4 linked regions of the Cupriavidus metallidurans CH34 genome follow. The main gene of each other region encodes a partner of the protein of the gene in region 3 in a complex. Links are inferred from orthologs where the notes say so. Each region holds a gene or a part of one and is shown on either strand. Other genes may lie near its edges.

The links.
Region 1: the proteins of accD (region 3) and RMET_RS05465 are in contact, whole or in part, in a solved structure (PDB 8UXZ), measured with the Escherichia coli proteins. The link is inferred for Cupriavidus metallidurans CH34 from one-to-one orthologs.
Region 2: the proteins of accD (region 3) and accB are in contact, whole or in part, in a solved structure (PDB 8UXZ), measured with the Escherichia coli proteins. The link is inferred for Cupriavidus metallidurans CH34 from one-to-one orthologs.
Region 4: the proteins of accD (region 3) and accC are in contact, whole or in part, in a solved structure (PDB 8UXZ), measured with the Escherichia coli proteins. The link is inferred for Cupriavidus metallidurans CH34 from one-to-one orthologs.

Annotation. Positions count from the first base shown.
Region 1 is NC_007973.1:1,175,291-1,182,871, reverse strand. The notes cover bases 1,881-4,805. They hold RMET_RS05465 (acetyl-CoA carboxylase carboxyltransferase subunit alpha), read right to left. Parts: upstream 3,867-4,805; coding sequence 2,895-3,866; downstream 1,881-2,894. Other genes in these bases: cysS (cysteine--tRNA ligase), read right to left, coding at 4,796-4,805; RMET_RS05460 (DNA-3-methyladenine glycosylase family protein), read right to left, coding at 4,014-4,799; tilS (tRNA lysidine(34) synthetase TilS), read right to left, coding at 1,881-2,929. Outside these bases: RMET_RS05475 (aspartate kinase), read right to left, coding at 1-1,251; more of tilS, read right to left, coding at 1,430-1,880; more of cysS, read right to left, coding at 4,806-6,184; RMET_RS05450 (tetratricopeptide repeat protein), read left to right, coding at 6,396-7,121; RMET_RS05445 (peptidylprolyl isomerase), read left to right, coding at 7,203-7,581. UniProt on the Escherichia coli protein: Component of the acetyl coenzyme A carboxylase (ACC) complex. First, biotin carboxylase catalyzes the carboxylation of biotin on its carrier protein (BCCP) and then the CO(2) group is transferred by the carboxyltransferase to acetyl-CoA to form malonyl-CoA.
Region 2 is NC_007973.1:3,318,780-3,322,593, forward strand. Bases 1,105-3,814 are described here. They hold accB (acetyl-CoA carboxylase biotin carboxyl carrier protein), read left to right. Parts: upstream 1,105-2,083; coding sequence 2,084-2,545; downstream 2,546-3,814. Other genes in these bases: RMET_RS15345 (TlpA family protein disulfide reductase), read left to right, coding at 1,105-1,106; aroQ (type II 3-dehydroquinate dehydratase), read left to right, coding at 1,336-1,824; accC (acetyl-CoA carboxylase biotin carboxylase subunit), read left to right, coding at 2,660-3,814. In the rest of the region: RMET_RS15340 (hypothetical protein), read left to right, coding at 1-481; more of RMET_RS15345, read left to right, coding at 564-1,104. UniProt on the Escherichia coli protein: This protein is a component of the acetyl coenzyme A carboxylase complex; first, biotin carboxylase catalyzes the carboxylation of the carrier protein and then the transcarboxylase transfers the carboxyl group to form malonyl-CoA.
Region 3 is NC_007973.1:2,674,278-2,681,696, forward strand. The notes cover bases 1-2,763. They hold accD (acetyl-CoA carboxylase, carboxyltransferase subunit beta), read right to left. Parts: upstream 1,937-2,763; coding sequence 1,064-1,936; downstream 1-1,063. Other genes in these bases: folC (bifunctional tetrahydrofolate synthase/dihydrofolate synthase), read right to left, coding at 1-985; trpA (tryptophan synthase subunit alpha), read right to left, coding at 2,130-2,763. Outside these bases: more of trpA, read right to left, coding at 2,764-2,927; RMET_RS12375 (DNA-methyltransferase), read right to left, coding at 2,939-3,874; trpB (tryptophan synthase subunit beta), read right to left, coding at 3,874-5,067; RMET_RS12385 (phosphoribosylanthranilate isomerase), read right to left, coding at 5,157-5,864; tRNA pseudouridine(38-40) synthase TruA, read right to left, coding at 5,842-6,672; RMET_RS12395 (FimV/HubP family polar landmark protein), read right to left, coding at 6,825-7,419.
Region 4 is NC_007973.1:3,320,677-3,328,278, reverse strand. What follows is about bases 4,657-7,602. They hold accC (acetyl-CoA carboxylase biotin carboxylase subunit), read right to left. Parts: upstream 6,841-7,602; coding sequence 5,473-6,840; downstream 4,657-5,472. Other genes in these bases: accB (acetyl-CoA carboxylase biotin carboxyl carrier protein), read right to left, coding at 6,955-7,416; prmA (50S ribosomal protein L11 methyltransferase), read right to left, coding at 4,657-5,430. Outside these bases: RMET_RS15390 (histone H1-like DNA-binding protein), read left to right, coding at 1-367; RMET_RS15385 (outer membrane lipoprotein), read right to left, coding at 659-1,126; RMET_RS15380 (carbohydrate kinase family protein), read right to left, coding at 1,192-2,139; tpx (thiol peroxidase), read right to left, coding at 2,242-2,742; RMET_RS15370 (DUF3426 domain-containing protein), read right to left, coding at 2,821-4,506; more of prmA, read right to left, coding at 4,516-4,656. UniProt on the Escherichia coli protein: This protein is a component of the acetyl coenzyme A carboxylase complex; first, biotin carboxylase catalyzes the carboxylation of the carrier protein and then the transcarboxylase transfers the carboxyl group to form malonyl-CoA.

The sequences.
Region 1 (7,581 bases), 1.5 Mb from region 3 along the record:
TCACGCCTGATCCAGTTCGAACACCTTGTGCAGCGCGCGCACGGCGAGCTCCATGTACTTCTCGTCGATCAGCACCGAGATCTTGATTTCCGACGTGGAGATCATCTGGATGTTGATGCCCTCTTCCGACAGCGTGCGGAACATCTTGCTGGCGATGCCCACGTGCGAGCGCATACCCACGCCCACCACCGAGACCTTCGACACCTTCGGATCGCCCGACACGCTCTCGGCGCCAATATGGCCCTTCACGTTGTCGTTCAGGATCGTCAGCGCACGCTGGTAGTCACCGCGCGGCACGGTGAACGTGAAGTCGGTCTTGCCGTCCACGGACTGGTTCTGGATGATCATGTCGACGTCGATGTTGGCGTCGGCGATCGGGCCCAGGATCTGGTAGGCGATGCCCGGCTTGTCCGGCACGCCAAGGACAGTGATCTTGGCTTCGTCACGGGCAAAGGCGATGCCGGAGATGACGGCTGCTTCCATTTCAGACTCTTCCTCAAAAGTAATCAGCGTGCCCGAATGCATTTCCTGTTCGAGCGGCATCAGGGGGTCGGTCAGCGACGACAGCACGCGCGTCTTCACGCGATATTTGCCGGCAAACTCCACCGAACGGATCTGCAGAACCTTCGAACCCAGGCTGGCCATTTCCAGCATTTCCTCGAAGGTGATTTGGTCCAGGCGGCGGGCGTCCTCGACCACGCGCGGATCGGTCGTGTACACGCCATCCACGTCGGTATAGATCAGGCACTCGTCGGCTTCAATCGCCGCGGCAATGGCCACGGCCGAGGTATCTGAACCGCCGCGACCCAGTGTCGTGATGTTGCCGTCGCCGTCGATGCCCTGGAAACCCGTGACCACGACCACCTTGCCGGCGTCGAGGTCACCCAGGATGCGCTCGTCATCGATCGATTCGATGCGGGCCTTGGTATAGGACGAGTCCGTCTTCACCGGCACCTGCCAGCCCGTGTAGCTGACCGCGTCGATGCCTTCGCCGTGCAGCGCGATGGCCAGCAGGGCCACGCTGGCCTGCTCGCCGGTCGACGCCAGCATATCGAGTTCACGCGGGTCCGGCTGCGCGGAGATTTCCTTGGCAAGGCCCAGCAGGCGATTGGTTTCGCCCGACATGGCCGAAGGCACCACGACAACGCGGTGACCGGCGCGGTGCCACTTGGCCACGCGCTTGGCGACATTCTTGATGCGTTCCGTGGAACCCATCGAAGTGCCGCCGTATTTGTGAACGATGAGAGCCATCTTCTTATCGACGCCAGCGATTGTGCAAAGCCAATGAAATTACACGAAGAGTGGCTGCCCGTAAAGGCCAAAGGGGGGAAATCCGGCAAAAACACCGCAGATTTTGCATCATTTTCTTGTGAAAATAATTCACAAGCCGAAATGATACTGTCCCCATTTTTCGCCGAAAACCGTGAGATTAGCCGCGCAGATCGGGCCGTGCGAGCCACTCCACGCGCCACCGCGGGGCATGTGGCGCATCGTTGGGCCAGCGACGATGCATGCCCAAACCGGCCGCCAGGACCAGCACATCGGCACTCCATAGCAGCGGCAGATGCGCTCGCCGCCATGCGGGAATATCCGCCTCCTGATAGGCCTGTTTCAGCGCTCGCGCCGGGCCACCCGGACGCAGGACGATGCGCTCGCCCCCTACCCTGCCAGCCAGCCTCAACGGCACGCGCAGCACAGACTCGGGCACACCAAAGGTGTCATCACGCTCGAAGTGCAGTTCGCCACGCCATGCCGGCACTACGATGCGCGATTCGCCGCGCCACTCGAATGCAAACGGCGCCGGCATTCCAGCGGACACGGCTGGGCAGGCCAGCAGCCGGTCACGGAAACGACGCAACACCAGGCCATCGTGCGCGATGGCCGGCTCGCCACCTTGATGCTGGATGAGTTGGGCCCGCATCGCGGCCAGGCGCGCCGTCGACGGCGACTGGGTGCCGAGATCGCGCAGCCAGTGGCGCAGCACGGCATCCGCGTGCTCGGATGGCAAGGCGCGCAGGCCCGCGAGATCAAGTTCTGAAATGGTGTCGGCATCGCGCCCGGCGCAGACCAGCGAAGCCAGCGATTGCGCGGCCAGCGCATCGAGCATGCCGGCCGCCTGTGCGAAATGCGTGGCGGCCTGGGCCACGTTCTCATAGAGGGCCGGAAACGCCTGTAATAGTGCAGGCAATTGCGCGCGCAGCGCATTGCGCGCGAAACGCGTGTCCGCGTTCGAGGGATCGTCGATCCAGCGCAACCCCTGCCACGCGCAGTAATCGTCGATCTCGGCGCGTGTCACACCGAGCCATGGCCGCACCAGTTGAATGTCGCCCCGTTCATCGAGCGGGCGTCGCGCGGGCATTCCAGCCATGCCGGCCACACCCGTTCCACGGAACAGCCGCAGCAGCACGGTTTCCACCTGATCGTCACGATGATGCGCGAACAGCAGCAGCCGTGCGCCCTGCTCGCGACACATCCTGCCCAGCGCCTCATGGCGAGCTCGCCGCGCCGCGGCCTCTATGCCCTCGCCCGTCGCCGCCTGCACCGTCACGCGCGCGCTGCTCAAGGGCACCTGCAGATCGCCGCACCGCGCGGTGCAGAATCGGTCCCAGTCATCAGCCTGCGCCTGCAGGCCATGGTGCACGTGCAGCGCCACCAGACGCGCAAGCGGCCACGTGGCGGCCAGGGCTTCCCGCGTGGCATGGAGCAGCGCCACGGAGTCACGGCCACCTGACAGCGCCACCGCGACGGTCACGGGCTGCCCGTCGGCAGCCCGTTGGCTACCAGTCTCCAACCGCCTATCGCCAGAAACAACAAAGGTCGCACTGGCCTGTAGAGCCTGTGCGACCTTGTCGGTCAGACGCGCGATCAGTTGCGTCGAATTCCCTGCGCTCACATCATTCCTGGGCGCCGGTTTCCTTGAACTTGCCATAGGCCATCAGTCGCTCGTGACGACGCGCCTGCAGTTCCTTGACGCTCATGCCCTGGAACTGGCGCAGCGATTCGGCCAGCGAGCGCTTGAGCATCGTCGCCATGCCCTTCGCATCGCGATGCGCGCCACCCAGCGGCTCGCTCACGATCTTGTCGATCAGGCCCAGCGCCTTCAGTCGATGAGCCGTCAGACCCAGTGCCTCGGCGGCTTCAGGCGCCTTCTCGGCAGTCTTCCAGAGAATCGACGCGCAGCCTTCCGGCGAAATCACTGCGTAGGTTGCGAACTGGAGCATCTGCACCACGTCGCCGACGGCGATCGCCAGCGCGCCACCCGAACCGCCCTCACCGATGATCGTCGCGATCAGAGGCACCTTCAGGCCGGCCATGACATAAAGGTTGTGGCCGATGGCCTCGGACTGGCCACGCTCTTCGGCGTCGATGCCCGGGAATGCCCCCGGCGTGTCGACGAACGTGAAGATCGGCAGGCCGAACTTGTCAGCCAGCTCCATCAGGCGCTTGGCCTTGCGGTATCCCTCGGGCTTCGACATGCCGAAGTTACGCAGCGCGCGTTCCTTCGTGTCGCGGCCCTTCTGATGACCGATCACCATGCAAGCCTGGCCGTTGAAGCGCGCCAGACCGCCCACGATCGACAGATCGTCGGCAAACGCACGGTCGCCGTGCAGTTCATGGAAGTCGGTGAAGATCTCGCGCACATAGTCCAGCGTGTACGGACGCTGCGGATGGCGCGCGATCTGCGCCACCTGCCACGGGGTCAGGTTGGCGTAGATGTCCTTGGTCAGCTGCTGGCTCTTGCCGGCCAGCCGGGAAATCTCTTCGGAAATATCGACAGCCGAGTCGTCCTGCACAAAACGCAGTTCTTCGATCTTTGCCTCGAGCTCGGCAATCGGCTGCTCGAAATCCAGGAAGGTGGTTTTCATAAAAACGCGGACCTGTCTGTGAAGGGGCGCATTCTACCGGAAAAAATACCGTTTCCGACCGCCCAGGAAGTTGATTTTTGCGCACAAATCGCAGAAATTAACGCCGTTTTTGCTCCAAATTTACCCTACCGCACTCCTGCCGCATTCCTAATACGTCACTGGCAGGGGGTCCAGACTGCGCCACATGTACCACGTCGCCACCGTTCGCCACGGCTCCCAGTTGGCGGCCACCTCGCGTGCCTCACTACGTGTCACCGGTTCTCCGCTGAAGTAGTTGGTGGAGATCGCGTTGATCAGCCCGACATCGTCGAGCGGCAGCACGTTGGGTCGCATCAGATTGAACATCAGGAACATCTCCGCCGTCCAGCGTCCGATGCCGCGGATCTGGGTCAACTCGGCGATCACTGCCTCGTCGTCCATCGCCACCCATTCCTTGACGTGCACGCGCCCCGCCTTGAAGTGGTCGGCCAGATCAATGATGTACTCCGCCTTGCGCTTCGACAACCCGCAACCAGCCAACTCCTCGGACCCGGATTTCAGGAACTGCGCCGGCGTCAGGCGCGGGCACCTGGCGGCGAGCCGTTCCCAGACCGATTGCGCGGCCTTCACCGATATCTGCTGGCCGACGATCGAGCGCGCCAGTGTGACGAACGGATCGCCACGCGACACCAGATGCGCCGGACCATAGGTAGGAATCATCTTGCGCAGGATGCGGTCGCGCTTCATCAGGTCAGCACACGCCTCGTCCCAATAAGCGGGCCGCACCGCGTCGACGACGGTTTCGACCGGCAGGGGTACCGCATCCACCTCGGGCAGGTCCGATTTGCGGGGCTTGCCGCCGGCCTTTGGCGCGACCTTGGCGGCAGCCTTCCCCGCCACCGGCTTCGGCTGGGCAGGTGCAACCGCCTTCGGCTTGCGCGCGGCAGCGTTCAAGCACGCCTCCACTCGGTGGCACCACCTGGCTTGTCTTCCAGCACCACGCCGGCTTCGAGCAATTCGGCGCGAATGCGGTCGGCCTCGGCGAAATTGCGCGCGGCCTTGGCCGCACGGCGGGCCGCGATCTGCGCTTCGATCTGCTCGCCGCTCAGGCTGCCGGCGACATGACCACCTTGCAGGAACGTGTGCGGATCGCGCTCAAGCAGACCCAGCGTGCCGCCGAGCGCCTTGAGTTGATGCGCCGCGGCCACGGAACCGGTGCGATTGACCTCGCTGGCCAGGTCGAACAGCACCGACATGGCGATTGGCGTGTTGAAGTCGTCGTTCATCGCTTCGGCAAAGCGCTTCGCGTGAGACTCTTCCCAATCCACCGCGCAACCGCCGGGCTGCGTTTCCTTGAGCGCTGTATACAGGCGCGTCAGTGCGTGGCGTGCGTCATCAAGGTGGGCATCGCTATAGTTCAGCGGGCTCCGATAGTGCGCGCGCAGGATGAAGAAGCGCACCACTTCGGCGTCGTACTCCTTCAGCACGTCGCGGATCGTGAAGAAGTTGCCGAGCGATTTCGACATCTTCTCGTCATTCACACGCACGAAACCGTTGTGCATCCACATATTGACGAACGGCCTGCCGGAAGCCCCTTCCGATTGCGCGATCTCGTTCTCGTGGTGCGGGAACTGCAGGTCCGCGCCGCCGCCGTGAATATCGAAATGCTCACCGAGCAGCGTGCAGCTCATGGCCGAGCATTCGATATGCCAGCCCGGACGGCCGCTGCCCCACTTCGAGTCCCACTTGCTTTCGGGCGGCTCGGTTGCCTTGGCCGACTTCCACAGTACGAAGTCGAGCGGATCCTGCTTGGCATCGTTGGCATTGACGCGCTCGCCGGCGCGCAGATCTTCCAGCGACTTGCCCGACAGCTTGCCGTAGCCCGGGAACTTGCGCACCGAGTAGTTCACGTCGCCGTCCGTCGCCTGGTAGGCCAGGCCCTTGGCTTCGAGTTTCTCGATGATATTGAGCATCTGCGGCACGTATTCGGTCGCGCGCGGCTCATAGTCGGGACGGATCACGCCCAGCGCCGTGGCATCCTCGTGCATGTACTGGATGAAACGCGTGGTGAGCTGACCGATCGTCTCGCCGTTCTCCGCGGCGCGACGAATGATCTTGTCATCGATATCAGTGATGTTCTGGACGTACGTCACGTCGTACCCGGCGGCGCGCAGCCAGCGGTGCACCATATCGAACACCACCATCACCCGCGCATGGCCAACGTGACAGTAGTCGTACACGGTCATGCCGCACACATACATGCGGACCTTGCCGGGTTCGATGGGCACGAATGGCTGCTTTTCACGCGCGAGCGTGTTGTAGATGTTCAATTGCTGCATGAAGCGGATGTGAGTGGATACGGCGTCGATGACATCGAGCGAGACTGCCGCGCGCTGACAAGCATGTCGATGGCGCGCGAGCCCCATATCTTACCGGAAGCCATCAACGGCGGCCGGACGCGCTGCCGACAATGTCACGCGAACTTGCGACCTGTGCTCCACGCCCCGCCGCTTTGTTAGAATGCCGCGGAGTATAACGGACCGCCCTTACATGAGCCTGCCTCTGCCCATCCCGACCATTGTTTCGTCCCGCCGTGGCGGCCCCCTTTCCGCGCTGGCGAGCGCGCTGGCGATGGCCGCCGCGCTGAGCGCAGCGCCAGCGTTCGCGCAGAACGGGCCGCTTTCGCTGACGCCGCCACCGGCCGCGCCGACCGGACCGCAATCGGCGGACCCCGGCATGAAGCCCGCGCAGAAGGCGGCCAACGAGAAGCGCTATGACGACGCCATCGCCGGATTCGACCGCGTGCTGGCCGACAACCCGCGCAATGCGCAGGCTCGATTCCAGCGCGCATGGGCAATGGCCAAGGCCGGCCGCGAGGACGATGCGATCAAGGCCTTTGCCGAGATGGCGCAAGATTTCCCCGAACTGCCAGAGCCGCACAATAACCTGGCGCTGCTGTACGCAAAACGCGGCGACCTGAAGCGCGCGGAGGCCGAACTGCTGCTGGCCATCGAGGCCCGGCCCGACTACGCGCTCTCCTATAGCAACCTGGGCGACGTCTATCGGGCCCTGGCAGTCCAGGCCTATGGCGACGCAACGCGCCGCAACCCCGGCGACAAGCGCGCCGCCGCGAGCCTACGCGAACTGCAGCCAGCCGCCGCATCCGCGCCATCCGCCATGCCCGCCCCGGCATCGGGCGCCGCGGCGGTCAAGGGCAAGGCAAAGGCGGCCACGTCGCCGGTTACCCCGCCCGCCAGCACGCCCGACGCACGCTGAACTCGCACAGTATTCAACGCCTTATCCGGCGACGTCCAAGTGACGTTGCCGACTGCCAGACCTGCAACCCGGAGTCCAGACATGATCCTTTCCCGCCGCATCGTCCTGACCGGCCTGATGGCCGCCGCCACTGCCCTGTCTCCGCTGGCCGCAATGGCCCAGGGCGCCAGCCCCGCCACCGCCGCGCCGAAGACCGAGCGCGTGCAGTTCGTGACGAGCGCCGGCAAGTTCACTATCGAGCTGTACCCCGATGCCGCCCCGAAGACCGTGGCCAACTTCATGGGCTACGTAAAAAGCGGCTTCTATTCCGGCACGATCTTCCATCGCGTGATCAACGGCTTCATGGTTCAGGGCGGTGGCTTCGACCGCGACATGAAGGAAAAGCCGACGCTGGCGCCGATCGCGCTGGAATCGCAGAACGGCCTGAAGAACAAGGCCGGGACCGTCGCCATGGCACGCA
Region 2 (3,814 bases), 650 kb from region 3 along the record:
GCTGTTCCACGGCGACCACCAGCCGCGCATCCTGGCGCTGATGCGCCAGCTGGCGCTGCTGGCGATGGACGACCTGGCCGCATTTCGCCCCTATCTGGTGGGCGCGGTACTAAACGGCACGGCCACCGAGCACTCGGACGTCTATATACAGTGCTTCTGCGACAGCCCCAAGGATGTGGCGCTGCACCTGCTCAATGCCGGCGTGGATTTCGACACCAGCGAAAGCCGGCACTTTGCCGGCCGTGGGGATGTCGAAACGCTCAGCTTTCTGTGGCGCGGCCAGTGGCCGGCCACTCGCGAGGCCCGCACGCTCGCAGGAGAAGTTCGCGCCACATTGGGTGCCCCAGTCGGAATTCACCTTGCGCTGTATGATGCCGACGATGCACGCGGCGCGGTCAAGGCCGACGCTTCCGGGCGCGTGGCCCGCGCCGATGCCGACGCCGTACGCACGCTCATTGCCTCGACCGACGCCGGGGAATGAGCATCCGGCCCCGGTGTCAGCCCTGGCCTATCGCCTCAATCGCCCGTTATCTAATTAGAACTGTCCTCTTCGCCGCCCGAACATGACCGCATCTGCTCCCACCCGCCGTTCGCCCTTTGTCTTGTGGATCATCATCGCCATCGTCGCAGCGGCCGCCGGCGCGCTGGTGGCCCACTTCGCGCTGGCGCCGAAGGCCGTTTCGGATCAGGCAGTGGAAACGCTGTTCCATACCAAGATGCCGGACCCGGCTGGTGCGGAGGTCGATCTGTCGAAGTTCCGTGGCAAGACTCTGGTGGTCAATTTCTGGGCACCCTGGTGTGGCCCCTGCGTCGAGGAAATGCCCGAGCTGACCGCGCTGCACGGCGAATATGCCCCCCGCAACGTGGAATTCGTCGGCATCGGTATCGATTCGGCCAGCAATATCCAGGATTTCCTGAAGAAGGTGCCGGTGGCGTACCCGCTCACGGTGGCTGGCTTTGCCGGCACGGAACTGTCCCGGACCTTTGGCAACACCCAGGGCGGGTTGCCGTTCACGGTCGTCATCACGCCTGACGGCACTGTGAAGTACCGCAAGATGGGCCGCGTGCATGCCGACGAGCTCCGCGCGGTACTGCCTGGGGCTTGATCCCGCGCAAGGCCAAACCAACCGAATTTCATCGATCTGAAGCCGAACGTTCATCAATTGGCCTCGAACGTGCGGACAAACCCTCAGCCGACAGCGGTTTGCGACTCAAAAGGCACTCGACGGCTGTGATATGACCCCGGATCGACATTTCGCCTTGTATCCCACGCTAGACAAATCCCTCTAAGCTACGGTAATCTCCGCGCAATTTCGTTGATCTGGTCGAGCCGCCGTGTCTTCTACTCCTGCCGTCAGCCGCCCCGTCCGTTACCGCAAGGTGCTGGTTCTGCATGGTCCGAACCTCAATTTGCTCGGGACGCGCGAGCCGCAGACGTACGGACACACGACGCTGGACGATATCAACGAAGCGCTGGCCAAGCGCGCGGCCGAAGCGGGCATCGAGTTGGATACGTTCCAGTCGAATCACGAGGGAGCCCTCGTGGACCGCATTCAGGCAGCGCGTGGCGAGGGGGTGGACTTCATCATCATCAATCCGGCGGCCTATACCCATACGAGTGTGGCCATGCGCGATGCGCTCGCTGGCGTGGCCATTCCCTTCGTCGAGGTGCATCTGTCCAATGTGCATCGCCGCGAGCCGTTCCGTCATCACTCCTATTTCTCTGATCAGGCGATCGGGGTGATATGCGGCCTGGGCTGGCAGGGTTATCTGCTGGCGCTGGATTACGCGCTTGCACAGGAACAGACCGCATCATCTGGCTAACGCCGCAAAGATCAAGCCGCACCCGGGAGGCTGTTTCAGAATGAAGCGAAGCGGTTCTGGCCAGGCGCGGGGCCGCAGGCAGTAAGTACAGGTACCCGCAACGATGCCAGAATCATTCTGAAACCGCCTCAAGCAAGAACGAGATAACAAGGGGCTGCCGCCGTGCCTCTCGCGCATGGCAAGCCAATCAACGATTCACCGCCGCCGTCGCCTCCGAGCAGGAGCGTGACCGGACAACCCGATTCTGGAGGATAAGAAGATGGACCTGCGCAAGCTGAAGACGCTGATCGACCTGGTGGCCGAATCCGGCATTTCGGAACTCGAAGTGACCGAGGGCGAAGGCAAGGTACGTATCGTCAAGCAACCTCCGCAGGTCATGGCCGCTCCGATGGCCATGCCCCAGTACCAGCAACTGCCCGCCGCCCCGGCCGTGAACGTTGCCGGCGCGCCGGCCGCCGCCGCTGCGGAAGCACCGCAAGTCCCGGCTGGTCACGTGGTGACCTCGCCGATGGTCGGCACGTTCTACCGCGCGCCGTCGCCGGGCGCCGCGCCGTTCGTCAACGTGGGCGACACCGTCAAGGAAGGCCAGACCGTCTGCATCATCGAAGCCATGAAGCTGCTCAACGAGATCGAGTGCGACAAGGCCGGCGTGATCAAGGAAATCCTGGTCGAAAACGGTCAGGCCGTCGAATACGGCCAGCCGCTGTTCGTGATCGGCTGATTCCGGCCCGTCCGGCGCTGACGCGGCCTGGCCCGATGGCCCTGCCGCATGCGTCAGCCCGACGCGCCGAAAGCCGGTGCGCCGGGCCCGCCCCTGTTCTCGCAGAGAGAGACCATGTTTGATAAAATTCTGATCGCGAACCGCGGTGAAATCGCCCTTCGCATCCAGCGCGCCTGCCGCGAGCTGGGCATCAAGACCGTGGTGGTGTACTCGGAAGCCGACAAGGACGCCAAGTACGTCAAGCTGGCCGATGAAGCCGTCTGTATCGGCCCGGCCCCGTCGCCGCTGTCATACCTGAACATGCCGGCCATCATCTCGGCCGCCGAAGTGACCGACGCCCAGGCGATCCACCCGGGCTATGGCTTCCTGTCCGAGAACGCGGACTTCGCCGAGCGCGTGGAGAAATCCGGCTTCGTGTTCATCGGCCCGACCTCCGAAAACATCCGCCTGATGGGTGACAAGGTGTCGGCCAAGCAGGCCATGATCAAGTCCGGCGTGCCGTGCGTGCCCGGCTCCGATGGCGCACTGCCCGACGACCCGAAGGAAATCCTGGCAACGGCCCGTCGCGTGGGCTACCCCGTGATCATCAAGGCCGCTGGCGGCGGCGGTGGCCGCGGCATGCGCGTGGTGCACACCGAAGCCGCCCTGCTCAACGCCGTCAACATGACGCGCGAGGAAGCCGGCCGCGCCTTCGGCAATCCCGAGGTCTACATGGAGAAGTTCCTCGAGAACCCGCGCCATGTGGAAATCCAGATCCTGGCCGACCAGCATCGGCAGGCCATCTGGCTGGGCGAACGCGACTGCTCGATGCAGCGCCGCCACCAGAAGGTGATCGAGGAAGCGCCGGCACCGCACATTCCGCGCCGCCTGATCGAGCGCATCGGCGACCGTTGCGCCGAGGCCTGCAAGAAGATCGGCTACCGTGGCGCCGGCACGTTCGAGTTCCTGTACGAGAACAACGAGTTCTACTTCATCGAGATGAACACGCGTGTGCAGGTCGAGCACCCGGTCACCGAGATGATCACGGGCATCGACATCGTGCAGGAGCAGATCCGCATCGCCTTCGGCGAGAAGCTGCGCCTCCGCCAGAAGGACGTGGAACTGCGCGGCCACGCGATCGAGTGCCGGATCAACGCCGAGGACCCGTTCAAGTTCACGCCGTCGCCGGGCCGCATCACCGCCTGGCACATGCCCGGTGGCCCCGGCGTGCGCGTAGACTCCCATGCGTACGACGGCTACTTCGTGCCGCCCAACTACGATTCGATGATC
Region 3 (7,419 bases):
ACCCCATATTCTCAAGGTTCTGTCCAAGCGTCGCTGCGGCATGGGGGTTGTGCGCGACATCGAGGATCACGGCCGGTCGGCCCGGCAGCACCTGGAACCGTCCCGGCAACTCCACGAACGCCAGGCCGTTGCGCACTTCCTGCGCGCTCACAGGCAGGCGCGAACGCATGGCCTGCAGCGCGGCCAGCGCCGCAGATGCGTTGAGCAGCTGGTTGGCGCCACGCAATGCCGGGTAGCCCAGGCCATTCAGCTTGCGGTCGCGGCTGGCCCAGTCCCATTGCTGGCGTTCCTGGCCCTGCGCGGCCTGGTGGCGGAAATCGCGTCCCACGAGCCAGAGTTCGGCGCCGATCGCCTCGGCGTGATCGATCACCGACTGCGGTGGCAAGGGATCGCCGACGATCGCCGGCACGTGCGGGCGGAAGATGCCGGCCTTCTCGTAGCCGATCTTCTCACGTGTGTCGCCAAGGTACTGGGTGTGGTCGATATCCACACTCGTGATAATCGCGCAGTCCGTATCAATCACATTGACCGCATCCAGGCGGCCACCGAGACCGACTTCCAGAATGATCGCGTCGAGTCCGGCTTCGGCAAACATGTGGATGATCGCCAGCGTCGTGAACTCGAAATACGTCAGGCTGACCGGATCGGCAAAGCTCGTGCGTGCGCGCTCGACGGCCTCGAAATGCGGCAGAAGCTGGGCGTCCGTCGCCTGCTCGCCATTGAGGCGGGCACGCTCGTTGAACTGGATCAGGTGCGGCGAGGTATGCAGGCCCACCTTGTAGCCCGCTTCGAGCAGGATGCGCTCCAGGATCGCGCAGGTGGATCCCTTGCCGTTGGTACCGCCCACCGTGAAGACCACGGCGTCGATACGCAGGCCCAGCGCTTCCTTGACCCGCGTGATGCGGCTCAGGCCCATGTCGATGCCCACGGGGTGAGCGGTTTCAAGATGTGCGAGCCAGTCGGGGAGATTGTGGAAGATGGGCATACGGATTCAGAACTACAAAAGCAAAATGGCGCGGGTATTCGGCACCCGCGCCATTGTCCTGCAAATTTGCTTGCCGCGTCAGGCTACCGCGTCAGCCGGCTGCTTCTGCAGCAGCGCCAGCAGTTGCGCCAGTTCGGCGCGCAGGCGGCGGCGGTCCACGATCATGTCGATCGCGCCCTTCTGCATCAGGAACTCGGCACGCTGGAAGCCTTCCGGCAGCTTTTCGCGCACGGTCTGCTCGATCACACGCGGGCCGGCAAAACCGATCAGCGCCTTCGGCTCGGCGATGACCACATCGCCCAAGAACGCGAAGCTTGCCGAAACACCACCCATCGTCGGATCGGTCAGCACGCTGATGAACGGCAGCTTGGCATTCGAAAGCAGGTTCAGCATGGCCGTGGTCTTGGCCATCTGCATCAGCGACAGCAGGCTTTCCTGCATCCGCGCGCCACCGGTGGCAGTTACGCAGATGAACGGCACTTTCTGCTCCAGCGCCGCCTGGGCGCCACGGGCAAAACGCTCGCCCACTACCGAGCCCATCGAACCACCCATGAACTCGAACTCGAAGCAGGCCACGACCACGGGAATGGTGTGGATCGCGCCACCCATCACCACCATCGCGTCGGTCTCGCCGGTGTCATCCATGGCGGCCTTGATACGGTCCGGGTACTTCTTGGTGTCCTTGAACTTCAGGGCGTCCACCGGCACGATTTCCTGGCCGATTTCATAGCGGCCTTCGGCGTCGAGCAGCTTGTCCAGGCGCTCGCGCGAACCGATGCGCATATGGTGGTCGCACTTCGGGCAGACGTGAAGATTGGCCTCGACGTCGGTACGGTACAGCGTGGCCTCGCACGACGGGCACTTGACCCACAGCCCTTCCGGAATGCCCTTGCGGGTGGAGGGGTCGGTCTGTTGAATCTTGGGAGGCAGGAGTTTATCCAACCAGCTCATGAAAGCTCCTTTCGGATAACTGCCGTCCGCGCGCGGGCCTCCTTCGGGAGGGGCGAATACAGGAACGGCAGGGAATCAGGCCGCGAATTTACCATGCCCGGGCCATCGGACCGAAGCAAAACGCGCCATTTGTGCAGCAAGAATCATAAATGGCGCGATTTTCTCAGCGGTACGTCAAGCGTTGGACCAGAAATCAGGCGTCCAGTGCCTGGCGGATGTCGGCGATAAAGGCACGCAGGGAGTCCACGGCCTTCTCGCGCGGCGCATCCTCAAGCAACTGCACCAGGCGGCTGCCAATCACCACGGCGTCGGCCACGCTGCCGATGGCACGTGCGGTTTGCGCATCACGGATACCGAAACCCACGCCCACGGGCAGGTTCGCGTGCTGCTTGATCAGCGGCAGACGCGCAGCCACGCTCTCGAGGTCGAGCGTGGCCGAGCCGGTCACGCCCGTGAGCGACACGTAGTACAGATAGCCACTGGCCACCTTCGCCACCGCGGCGATACGGTCGTCGGTCGAGGTCGGCGCCAGCAGGAAGATCGGGTCCATCTGGTTCGCGCGCATCAGCGCGGCGAAAGACTCGCACTCTTCGGGCGGGTAGTCGACCACGAGCACGCCGTCCACGCCGGCCGCGCTGGCCGCCTTGGCGAAGGTTTCCTCACCCATGCGCTCGATCGGGTTGGCGTAGCCCATCAGCACTACCGGCGTGGTCGCGTTCGTCTTGCGGAACTCGGTCACCCAGGCCAGCACCTGCGTCAGCGAAACGCCCTGGGCCAGCGCGCGCTCGGAGGCGCGCTGAATCACGGGGCCGTCGGCCATCGGGTCCGAAAACGGCACGCCAAGCTCGATCACGTCGGCGCCGCCAGCCACGAGGGCGTGCATCAGGTCGACGGTCAACGCGGGAGCCGGATCGCCGGCGGTGATGAACGGAATCAGGCCCTTCTTCTGCTGCGCGGCCAGTGCCGCGAAAGTCTTCTGGATACGGGACATGTCAGTGGCAATCAGATAAGGCGTTGCACGGGCGATGCCGCTTCATTGGCATCGTCATTGGCGGCGTCGGCGGTATCGGCGACATCGGACGCTTGCGGCTTGAGCGGCGCATACACGGGCTGCGCGGCGGTCACGCGCTCGCGCACCAGGCCGGCGTACTCCGGATTCATCTCGAATCCGACGAAACTGCGGCCGTGCCGGACGCAAGCCACGGCGGTCGTGCCGCTGCCCGTGAATGGGTCGAGCACGATGCCGCCCGGCGGACAGCTGGACAGCACCATGCGCTCGACGATCTCGAGCGGCTTCTGCGTCGGATGGTCGGCCCGCTCCGGGTCCTGGCGGTGAATGCGCGGCACGCTCCACAGGTCCTTCGGGTTGTACCCCACCTCGAGCCATTTCTTGCCCTCGAAGCGCGGCCGGCTGCGCGCCTTCTTGGTCTCGGCGTCGTACGGAATCCGTACCGGATCGAGATCGAAGAAGTAGTCGCGCTGACGAGCGAAGAAACCGATGTTGTCGTGCACCGACGAGAACTTTCGCGTGGTGCCGCCCATGCTCGGCACGCGGCGATCCCAGATGATCTCGTTGATCATCGTCATGCGCCGCTTGAGCATGACGAACAGCTCGGGCGAGTACTGCCAGGTGCAGAACAGGTACAGCGTGCCGCGTGGCGCGATCTTGGGCACGATCGCGTCCATCCAGCGCTCCGACCACTCGAGATAGGCATCGCCCGACAGCAGGTCGGAATCGTTGCCGTAGTCCTTGCCAAGGCCATAGGGCGGGTCCGCCACGACCAGGTCGATCGAGCCGTCGGGGATACGCTTGATCCCTTCGAGCACGTCTTCCTGATAGAGGCGCATGGTTGCCGTATCGAGAATATCGAACGGTTCCGAGCCCGCCCCGCCCGCCTCGGACTGGGGCAGCGTCGTATTGGGAGGCAGCGTACGCATCAGAGCTTCAACCCCGCGCGTTCGGCCACGGTATGCATGTCCTTGTCGCCACGCCCGGACAGGTTCACGAGCAGCAGCTTGTCGCGGCCCAGCGTCGGCGCCAGCTTGCACGCATAGGCGATCGCATGGCTCGATTCGAGCGCTGGGATGATGCCTTCGATGCGGCAGCAGTCGTGAAACGCCTTGAGGGCCTCTTCGTCGGTGATCGGCACGTACTGCGCGCGGCCCATGTCCTTCAGCCACGCGTGCTCGGGGCCGACGCCGGGGTAGTCCAGGCCTGCCGACACCGAGTGCGTCTCGATGATCTGGCCGTTGGCGTCCTGCAGCAGATAGGTACGGTTGCCGTGCAGCACGCCCGGGGAACCGCCGATCAGCGCAGCAGCGTGGCGACCCGAATCCAGGCCATCACCGGCCGCTTCCACGCCGATCAACTGCACATCCTTGTGTTCGATATACGGATAGAAGATGCCCATCGCGTTCGAACCGCCGCCGACGCACGCGATCACGGCGTCGGGCTGGCGACCCGCGAGTTCGGGCATCTGCACCTTGGCTTCCTCGCCGATCACGCACTGGAAATCGCGCACCATCATCGGGTAGGGGTGCGGGCCGGCCACGGTGCCGATGATGTAGAACGTGGTCTCGACGTTGGTCACCCAGTCGCGCATCGCTTCATTGAGCGCGTCCTTGAGCGTGCGCGAGCCGCTTTCCACAGGCACCACGGTGGCGCCCAGCAGCTTCATGCGATAGACATTGGCCGCCTGGCGGCGCACGTCCTCGGAGCCCATGTAGACCACGCACTCCATGCCAAAGCGCGCCGCGATCGTGGCCGTGGCCACGCCATGCTGGCCCGCGCCGGTTTCGGCAATCACACGCTTCTTGCCCATGCGCTTGGCAAGCAGCGCCTGGCCGATCACGTTGTTGATCTTGTGCGCGCCAGTGTGGTTCAGGTCTTCGCGCTTGAGGTAGATCTGCGCGCCACCGAGCGTCTCGCTCCAGCGTTGCGCGTGATAGATCGGCGACGGGCGGCCAACGAAGTGCTTCAGTTCGCGGCGATACTCGGCGTCGAAATCAGGGTCCTTCTGGTATCGCGCGTAGGCGTCGCGCAACTCGTCCAGCGCGTGAACCAGGGTTTCGGAAACGAAGGTACCGCCATAGGGGCCAAAGTGGCCACGGGAATCGGGCAGGTCGTACATGTCCAGGCTCTCAGGAAGCGCGTCAGCCATGGGATGACGCGCGGGGTATCGGGGTCGGCGCGGCCGTGAGCCACGGAAGGCGGAGGGAATTATCCTGCGGATCGCCCTGCGTCGGCCTGTCGAACGGCGCGCACGAATGCGGCAATACGGGCGTGGTCTTTCACACCCTTGCTGGCCTCCACGCCGCTGCTGACATCCACAGCGTAGGGCCGCACGCGCTCAATCGCTCCAGCGACGTTTTGCGCGTTCAATCCACCACTCAAAACGATGCGAGGAGCGTCGTTTGCGCGGGGATTGGCAGGATTGGGCGGAAGCCATTGGGCAGGAATCAGGGTCCAGTCGAAAACGTGGCCGCCACCGCCATAGCCTTCCACGAAGGCATCGAGCAGCAGGCCGGAAGCGTCACGATATTGATTTGCGAATTCTACCAAATCGAGCCCCGGGCGGACACGTGCGGCACGCATGAATGGCAGCCGGCAGCGCCGGGCGATCTCGGTGCACTGCTGGGGCGTCTCGTCGCCGTGGAACTGAAGCAACGTCAACGGCACACGCTCGGCCACATGGGCCACCTCTTCGGCATCTGCATTGACGAACAGGCCAACCACGGACACGAACGGCGGCACCAGTTCGGCCAGGGCCGCGGCGTGGGCCACATCCACGTGGCGTGGGCTCCTGGCGTAGAAGACCAGACCGATCGCATCGGCACCGGCGTCCACGGCGGCGCGCACGTCCTCTTCGCGCGTCAGGCCGCAGATCTTGATGCGCGTGCGGGGCTCAAGCGCCATCGTGGCTGTCATCGACAAATACTCCGTGGAAGAAGCTGGCGGCCGGGTCCGCCTTGGGCAACTGGTATGGCTCAGGATACTTCACGTCGACCAGATAGAGCCCGTCCGGCATGAAGGTTGGCGCGGCCTTCTGGCGATTGCGCCCTTCCAGCACTTCCGCCATCCACTCGGCAGGATATCGGCCACGCCCCACCGCCACGAGGCAGCCCATCAGGTTACGCACCATGTGGTGCAGGAAGGCGCTGGCCCGGAAGCGCAGGAACACCCAGTTGCCATCCGCCTCGATCGTCACGTCGTACATCGTCTTGACGGGCGACTTGGCCTGGCATTCGGCGGCGCGAAACGCCGAGAAATCATGTTCGCCGAGCAGACATGCCGACGCCCGGCGCATCGCCTCGGTATCGAGCCGCTGCCCGTGCGGCAGCATCAGGTAACCGGCACGGCCGTGAATCATCGGTGCGCGATGCGGCCCCGTGTACAGCGCGTAGTAATACATGCGCTCGTAGGCCAGGAAGCGCGCGTGGAAGTTCTCGTCGACGGGCTCCGCCCACTGCAGCGCGATCGACGGAGGCAGGAAGGCGTTGACGCCGCGAACCCATGAAAAGCGGTCGCGGTCGAGTTCGGTGTCGAGGTGGATGACCTGCCCCAGCGCGTGCACACCTGCATCCGTCCGCCCGGCTACCGTGGTCAGCAGTCGCACGCCTGCGAAGCGCTCGATCGCGTCCTCGAGGTGGTCCTGCACGGTATTGCGATGGGGCTGCGACTGCCAGCCGGAGTAGGCCGAGCCGTCATAGTGGAGGCCGATGGCGATGCGGTTCACAGGCAAGAAACAGTTTCCTGATGGCACAAAAACAAAATGCGCCGGAAGGGACGCTTCCGGCGCATCGCTTCGGGTTGCGGCAAGGCATCTGCCGCAAACCCTGCATCATACCGACCTTTAGGGCGTGCCCCTCGGCCGTCTGTCGCAATGGATCAGGCCACCTCGCGCAGCAACGAGCGGGCTTCCTCCTGCAGGGAATCTTGCGATTGATCGACCACCTCCTGCAGCAGTTCGCGGGCACCTTCCTTGTCGCCGATCTCGATATAGGCGCGCGCCAGATCGAGCTTGATCTGCATATCGCGGCTGCCATCCATCGTGGTGACCGACAACGTGCTGGCGGACATGCCATTCGAATCGCCGTGCCTCCCCTCCGACGTCACGCGCGACAGATCGATCGGCTCGACGAGCTTGCCGCCCTGGAGCATCGTCGGCGCGGGCAGTGGCACCGTGGATTCGTCCAGTGACTGCGCCATACCGGACAGCGGCTTGGCGGAGTCCTGCTCCAGCTTTTCCGGATTCAGGTCCAGCGACAGGCTCGACATATCGAACTCAAGCGGACGCGAACGGGTCGGCGTATCGAGCGCCGGCACGCCAGCATCGTGACGTTCGTCGAGTGCGTCGTCGAGACGCACAGGCTCCGACTCGAGATCGTTACCGAATACCAGCGAAGCGGATTCGGGCGCCACGATGGGCTCCCCCGCCGCCGGTGCCGGGAAGGCATCGAGCGGCAAGGCCAAGTCCGGCATG
Region 4 (7,602 bases), 650 kb from region 3 along the record:
TGCTGCCAAGAAGGTCGCAACCAAGAAGGTAGCCGCCAAGAAGGCAGCACCGGCCAAGAAGGCTGCAGTGAAGAAGGTTGCTGCCAAGAAGCCGGCCGCCAAGAAGGTCGTCGCCAAGAAGGCAGCACCGGCCAAGAAGGCCGCAGCCAAGAAGGTAGCCGCCAAGAAGCCGGCCGCCAAGAAGGCTGCTGCAAAGAAGCCGGCTGCCAAGAAGCCTGCTGCCAAGAAGGCTGCTGCGAAGAAGCCTGCTGCCAAGAAGGCTGCTGCGAAGCCTGCCGCTGCTCCTGCTGTTGCCCCCGCGGCCGCAGCCAAGACCGCGCTGAACCCGGCTGCAGCCTGGCCGTTCCCGACGGGCAACCGTCCGTAATCGCCTCGCACTCGTGCGAGCGATCACAACCGGGAATCGCCAGGGCACGCATCGCGTGCCGCACTGACCGGATACGGCGTATCCGGTCCGCAAGACGGCAGTCTTGCCAACCCGCCGATGGCATCCGTGCCCGGCGGGTTTTTTATTTCTGGGTGGACGTGCGAGAGCGGCGCCAGTCGGTCTGGATGACGATCAGGAGTAGCCAGGTCAGGGGCTCGCGCAAAAGCAAAACGCCGCGGCCTGACGGCACGCGGCGTTCGATTGCTGGGGTCGGGTCGACCAGCGCGTGACTTAGTGCGTAACGCGCGTCACGCCGCCCGAGGAGAGCAGCCGCACACGGTCGCCAGGGCGGAAGATCTCGTCCGCATCCTGCGTGATGGCGCGCATCTCGCCATTCTCCAGGCGTACGGTGATCTCCAGGCCGCGACGCTGCGCGATCTTGTTCTCGGCGGCGCTACCGGCCATGCCGCCCAGGATTGCGCCGAGCAGGCCTGCTGCGATGGCGCCATTGCCGCCGCCGATCGTGCTGCCGGCGGCAACACCACCGAGCGCGCCACCGGCAAGCGTGCCGGCGCCCGTGGCCTCGCCCTGGATCATGACGTCACGCACGCCTTCCACCACGCCGAAGCGCACGGTCTGCTCGCGCTGGGCCTGGCCACCCGTGTAGACGCTATTGGAGTTTGACTGGGTGGAACACCCGGCAAGCAGCGTCGCCGCTGCCAACACGGCGACGCCGCCGATACGTAGGATCTTGTTCATGACTTCTTCCCGTGAAAGATTCCGCGTTGCGTTGCTGTGCCGGGGGTGACGCACCCGGCACCAGATCAAGCGTAACGGTAACCAAAGACGGACTGGAAGCGGCTGCCGATTTCGTCGCAGGACATCCAGTGGTTCTGGGGACCCTGCTGGGCGATCTTGAGAGAGCCCATCAGCGAAGCGAGGCGGCCGGTGGTTTCCCAATCCATCCCGTTCTCGATGCCGTGGAGCAGGCCACCCCTGAACGCATCGCCGCATCCGGTGGGGTCGACCACACGTTCGGCGGGCACGGCGGGAATGGCGTACTGCTTGCCGTCGGCAAAGACGCTGGCGCCGCGCTCGCCGTGCGTCACGATGAACGCGCGGACCTTGGCGGCTACCTCTGCGCTGGTCCATGCGGTGCGTGACAGCAGGACCTGCGCTTCGTAGTCATTGACCGTCACGTAGCTGGCAAGTTCAATGAACTGCCGCAGGTCCTCGCCGTTGAACAGCGGCATGGCCTGACCCAGGTCGAAGATGAAGGGGATGCCCTCGGCGGCGAACTGCTGGGCATGGTGAAGCATGCCTTCACGGCTGTCCGGCGCGACGATGCCGACTGCCGGGCGGTTGCCCGTGGCCAGCGCGTCCTGCACCCGGTTCAGTTGCGACTGACCCATGGCGCCAGGGTGGAAGGCCGTGATCTGGTTGTTGTCCAGATCGGTCGTGATCATCGCCTGCGCGGTGAATGTCTCGGGCAGCACGCGGATATGGTCGGTGCGGATCTCGAGGTTGCGCAGGTACTGCAGATACGGTTCGGCGTCCTGGCCCACCGTGGCCATCACGATCGGGTCGCCGCCCAGCATTTTGAGCGTGTAGGCGATATTGCCCGCGCAGCCGCCAAACTCGCGGCGCATACCCGGCACCAGGAACGAGACGTTCAGCATGTGGATCTGGTCCGGCAGGATGTGTTCGCGGAAACGTCCGTCGAACGTCATGATGGTGTCGTATGCGACGGAGCCGCAGATCAGGCTGGACATTCTCTCTCCAAGGGCCCTGGCAAGGGCTGTAACAGATACGTTAATGAATTCCGCCCGTGCATGACGGGCGGAATGTTGAACTACTGTGCCGAATCAAACAAATTACTTCAATGCGGCGAGTGCGGCGTCGTAGTTCGGTTCCTGCTTGATTTCGGACACCAGTTCGCTGTACTTGACCGTGTCGTTCTCGTCCACCACGACCACGGCGCGAGCGCACACGCCGGCCAGCGGGCCGGTCTTGATGTCCACGCCGTAGGCGTTCTTGAACTCGGCGCCACGCATCGTCGACAGCGTCACCACGTTGGCCAGGCCTTCGGTGGTGCAGAAGCGGCCCATCGCGAACGGCAGGTCGGCCGAGATCGTCAGCACGACGGTGTTGTTCAGGTTGCCGGCGGCCTCGTTGAACTTGCGGGCAGATGCCTGGCACACGGGCGTATCGAGGCTCGGCACGATGTTCAGCACCTTGCGCTTGCCTGCGAAGTCGGCCAGCGAGACATCCTTCAGATCCTTGCCGACGAGCGAGAATGCGGGCGCCTTGTCGCCGCTATGAGGAAACTTGCCGCCAACTTCAATGGCGTTACCGCCGAGGGTCACATTGCTCATGGTCTCTCCTGTCTGGAATGGAATACGGCCAGCCGGTCCGATGCGCGCATCGACGGCATGGCAGGGGGGCGTTGGAACTCAGGGGTAGAAGATCAGCACGCGGTAGTTCGCTGCCGCCTGCTGCGTCCGGAATCGTACCCGAACCGGCAGTTCGCTGCCTGCGCGCAGGCCCGTGGTGGCAAAAGCGCGCTGGTCCGGCTGCAGGTAGTCAGCCGGCAGCAGCACGCGCCGCAGCAGCAACTGGTCCTGCAGGTCCGTCATCACGAGTTCGATGGCGGGCAGTGCCGTGGTGGCGCGGCCCTGGTTGCGCATGGTGACCGCGAGCAGATAAACGTCGTCGGACTCGTCCTGCTTTTGCAGTTGCGACGTGTCGATGCGCAGCGCCTCGAGATCGCGCCACGGCGGGACGCTGCAGCCGAATGGCTCACACGCGGCTTCCAGCACCGGGCGCAGTACCGGAATGTTTCCCGCGAGCTGGCTGCGTCCAAGGTAGGCGCCCTGGATGAGCACGCCGAGGCCGAGCACGACGACCGCCACGCGGGTCCAGAGACGTCGGCTACCCGGCAGCTTGCGTTTGGTGGTGGTAGCACTCGCCTGCTCGCGTTCGCGGGTGTGGCGAAGGAAATCGGGGGCGAAGCCGGGGCCGGTTACCGGTCCGGAATCGTCGCGCTGCCAGTGACGCGTGGTCGTCTCGCGGGCTACGGCATCGATCGTGCCGTCCCGCGATGTTGGTCCATGAGCGTTGCTGTCGGCGGCGTCCCTTGTCCAGGCTTCCGTTTCGGCGTCAGTCGGGTCTGCCGCGCGCAGATACTCGCTTGCACTGCGTACCGGTTCGGTGTGCGGGTGCGGGTGGGCTTCCGGCTGCGCGGCGTCGTCGGCGCTATCGCTGTCTGTGCTGTGCTCGCTACTGGTCGCGGCCGTCTGTGCCTCGCGCTGGGGGGGCGTTGGCCACATCGCCTTGGCGCTGTAGGCACCGGCTGGTGGCATTTCGCCCGGCGTCTTCGGCGCGAACGCTGCGGCCGGGTCGAGCGATGAGTGACGCGGCAATGCATCGTCATCGAACACGCCATGGTCCAGGGCAGGCCACGGCTCCGATGCTACTTGCGGTGGCGTGTCGACGTCGGTGGAGTCGGCGTCAGGCAGTGTTTCCTGACTCGCTTCGACCGGTGGCGTTTGTGTGGCGGCTTCAGTGTCTTTCGCCTCGTCGCCAGCTTCGGCAGCGGCGGGCGCGGCGCTTTCGCGCGTTTCGTCGGCCGCTTCCGGTTCGTTGGCCTCGACGGCCTCCGCGGGGGCCTCTTCCGTGGCCGTATCAGCCACTTGTCGATCGGCGCTAGTTTCCGGTTCTGCCACCGCCTCCGCTTTTACCTCGACTGCTTCTTCCCGCTCGGGCTCCGACATCATCGTCGTGGGCGAGTCGAGCGCGGGCACGTCGTAGCCTGGGTCGAAGCCCGGGTCGAACGGCGCTTCGTCCTCGCGCGCCTGGGCGACGGCCTGGGTCTGCTCCGCGTGAGCGAGCGCCGCAGCCAGCGTGACCGACGGTGCCGCAGCCGCAGGTGCCGGCGTGGGCGTGGAAGCGGGGGAGGATGTGGACGCACCAGCCGGCGCAGACGCCGCTGGCACCTCGATCAGGTGCTCGCGGGCGTCGAAGACAGTGTCGCACTGGCCGCAGCGGACCAGCCCCTGGCGCAGCCGCAACTGGTCCGCCACAAGCCGGAACGCGGTGCGGCAGGCCGGGCAGCGCGTGACGAGCTTGGCGGCGGCCATGATGGAAAATCAGGAACGGTCGGCGGGCGCGGCGGGGCGCGTGCCGTGCAGGCACACCCAGCCTTCCTCGCTGCGCCAGACCGACATGGGGATCCAGGGCGCGTAGGCGGCGGCCACTTCCTCGGCCTGCCGTTCGAGCACGCCAGACAGGATCAGGCGGCCGCCCGGCCGCACACGCGCGCTGAGCATCGCCGCCATCAGCTTGAGCGGATTCGACAAGATGTTGGCCACCACGAGGTCGTAGGTGGCCTCGGAGACCGACTCCGGCAGCGCGAAGCTGGCCTCCACGCGGTTGCGTTCAGCGTTGTAGCGCGACGCATCCACTGCGTTGGGGTCGATGTCGATCCCAACGGTGTCACCGGCGCCGAGCTTCTTCGCGACAATGGCCAGGATGCCCGAGCCACAGCCATAGTCGAGCACGGTTTCGCCGGCACGCACGTTGGCTTCCAGCCACTGCATGCACAGGCGCGTGGTCGGATGGCTGCCGGTGCCGAATGCCAGGCCCGGGTCGAGCTCCAGAATCACGGCGTCGGGGTCCGGCGCGTCGTGCCACGAAGGCACCACCCAGATCTTTTCACCGATGCGGATCGGTTCGAATTGCGACTGGGTCAGACGCACCCAGTCCTGGTCTTCCACGCCGCGCAGTGCGTACGGCGGCACCGGGTCGACCTTGAGCGCGTTAGCGGCCGCGGTCACCACGAGCGCGGGATCGGTCTCTTCATCGAAGAGCGCCACCACGCGCGAACGGTTCCACGCGAGCCGCGTCGGCTCCAGCCCGGGCTCTCCGAAGAGCGGCTGTTCGTCGGGCGTATCGGCATCGGCATCTTCCACCGATACCGACAGCGCGCCGAGGTCGAACAATGCGTCGGACCAGGCTTCCGCCTGCTCCTGCGCAATTTCGATCACACATTCCTGGAAAGCCACGGGATTCCTCTGTTACTGCTTTGCCGGCCGATTGGCCACGTTTCAGGCCTTTTCGCCCTGGACGTTGGCCTTTTGGGCCAGACGGTGTTCGAGATAGTGAATGCTGGTGCCGCCTTCCACGAAGTTGGCGTCGAGCATCAGGTCGCGGTGCAGCGGCACGTTGGTCAGGATGCCGTCCACCACCATTTCCGACAGCGCGATGCGCATGCGGGCGATGGCCTGGTCACGCGTCGCGCCATACGTGATGATCTTGCCGATCATCGAATCGTAGTTGGGCGGCACGAAGTAGCCGTCGTACGCATGGGAGTCTACGCGCACGCCGGGGCCACCGGGCATGTGCCAGGCGGTGATGCGGCCCGGCGACGGCGTGAACTTGAACGGGTCCTCGGCGTTGATCCGGCACTCGATCGCGTGGCCGCGCAGTTCCACGTCCTTCTGGCGGAGGCGCAGCTTCTCGCCGAAGGCGATGCGGATCTGCTCCTGCACGATGTCGATGCCCGTGATCATCTCGGTGACCGGGTGCTCGACCTGCACACGCGTGTTCATCTCGATGAAGTAGAACTCGTTGTTCTCGTACAGGAACTCGAACGTGCCGGCGCCACGGTAGCCGATCTTCTTGCAGGCCTCGGCGCAACGGTCGCCGATGCGCTCGATCAGGCGGCGCGGAATGTGCGGTGCCGGCGCTTCCTCGATCACCTTCTGGTGGCGGCGCTGCATCGAGCAGTCGCGTTCGCCCAGCCAGATGGCCTGCCGATGCTGGTCGGCCAGGATCTGGATTTCCACATGGCGCGGGTTCTCGAGGAACTTCTCCATGTAGACCTCGGGATTGCCGAAGGCGCGGCCGGCTTCCTCGCGCGTCATGTTGACGGCGTTGAGCAGGGCGGCTTCGGTGTGCACCACGCGCATGCCGCGGCCACCGCCGCCGCCAGCGGCCTTGATGATCACGGGGTAGCCCACGCGACGGGCCGTTGCCAGGATTTCCTTCGGGTCGTCGGGCAGTGCGCCATCGGAGCCGGGCACGCACGGCACGCCGGACTTGATCATGGCCTGCTTGGCCGACACCTTGTCACCCATCAGGCGGATGTTTTCGGAGGTCGGGCCGATGAACACGAAGCCGGATTTCTCCACGCGCTCGGCGAAGTCCGCGTTCTCGGACAGGAAGCCATAGCCCGGGTGGATCGCCTGGGCGTCGGTCACTTCGGCGGCCGAGATGATGGCCGGCATGTTCAGGTATGACAGCGGCGACGGGGCCGGGCCGATACAGACGGCTTCATCGGCCAGCTTGACGTACTTGGCGTCCTTGTCGGCTTCCGAGTACACCACCACGGTCTTGATGCCCAGCTCGCGGCAGGCGCGCTGGATGCGAAGGGCGATTTCACCGCGGTTCGCGATCAGAATTTTATCAAACATGGTCTCTCTCTGCGAGAACAGGGGCGGGCCCGGCGCACCGGCTTTCGGCGCGTCGGGCTGACGCATGCGGCAGGGCCATCGGGCCAGGCCGCGTCAGCGCCGGACGGGCCGGAATCAGCCGATCACGAACAGCGGCTGGCCGTATTCGACGGCCTGACCGTTTTCGACCAGGATTTCCTTGATCACGCCGGCCTTGTCGCACTCGATCTCGTTGAGCAGCTTCATGGCTTCGATGATGCAGACGGTCTGGCCTTCCTTGACGGTGTCGCCCACGTTGACGAACGGCGCGGCGCCCGGCGACGGCGCGCGGTAGAACGTGCCGACCATCGGCGAGGTCACCACGTGACCAGCCGGGACTTGCGGTGCTTCCGCAGCGGCGGCGGCCGGCGCGCCGGCAACGTTCACGGCCGGGGCGGCGGGCAGTTGCTGGTACTGGGGCATGGCCATCGGAGCGGCCATGACCTGCGGAGGTTGCTTGACGATACGTACCTTGCCTTCGCCCTCGGTCACTTCGAGTTCCGAAATGCCGGATTCGGCCACCAGGTCGATCAGCGTCTTCAGCTTGCGCAGGTCCATCTTCTTATCCTCCAGAATCGGGTTGTCCGGTCACGCTCCTGCTCGGAGGCGACGGCGGCGGTGAATCGTTGATTGGCTTGCCATGCGCGAGAGGCACGGCGGCAGCCCCTTGTTATCTCGTTCTTGCTTGAGGCGGTTTCAGAATGATTCTGGCATCGTTGCGGGTACCTGTACTTACTGCCTGCG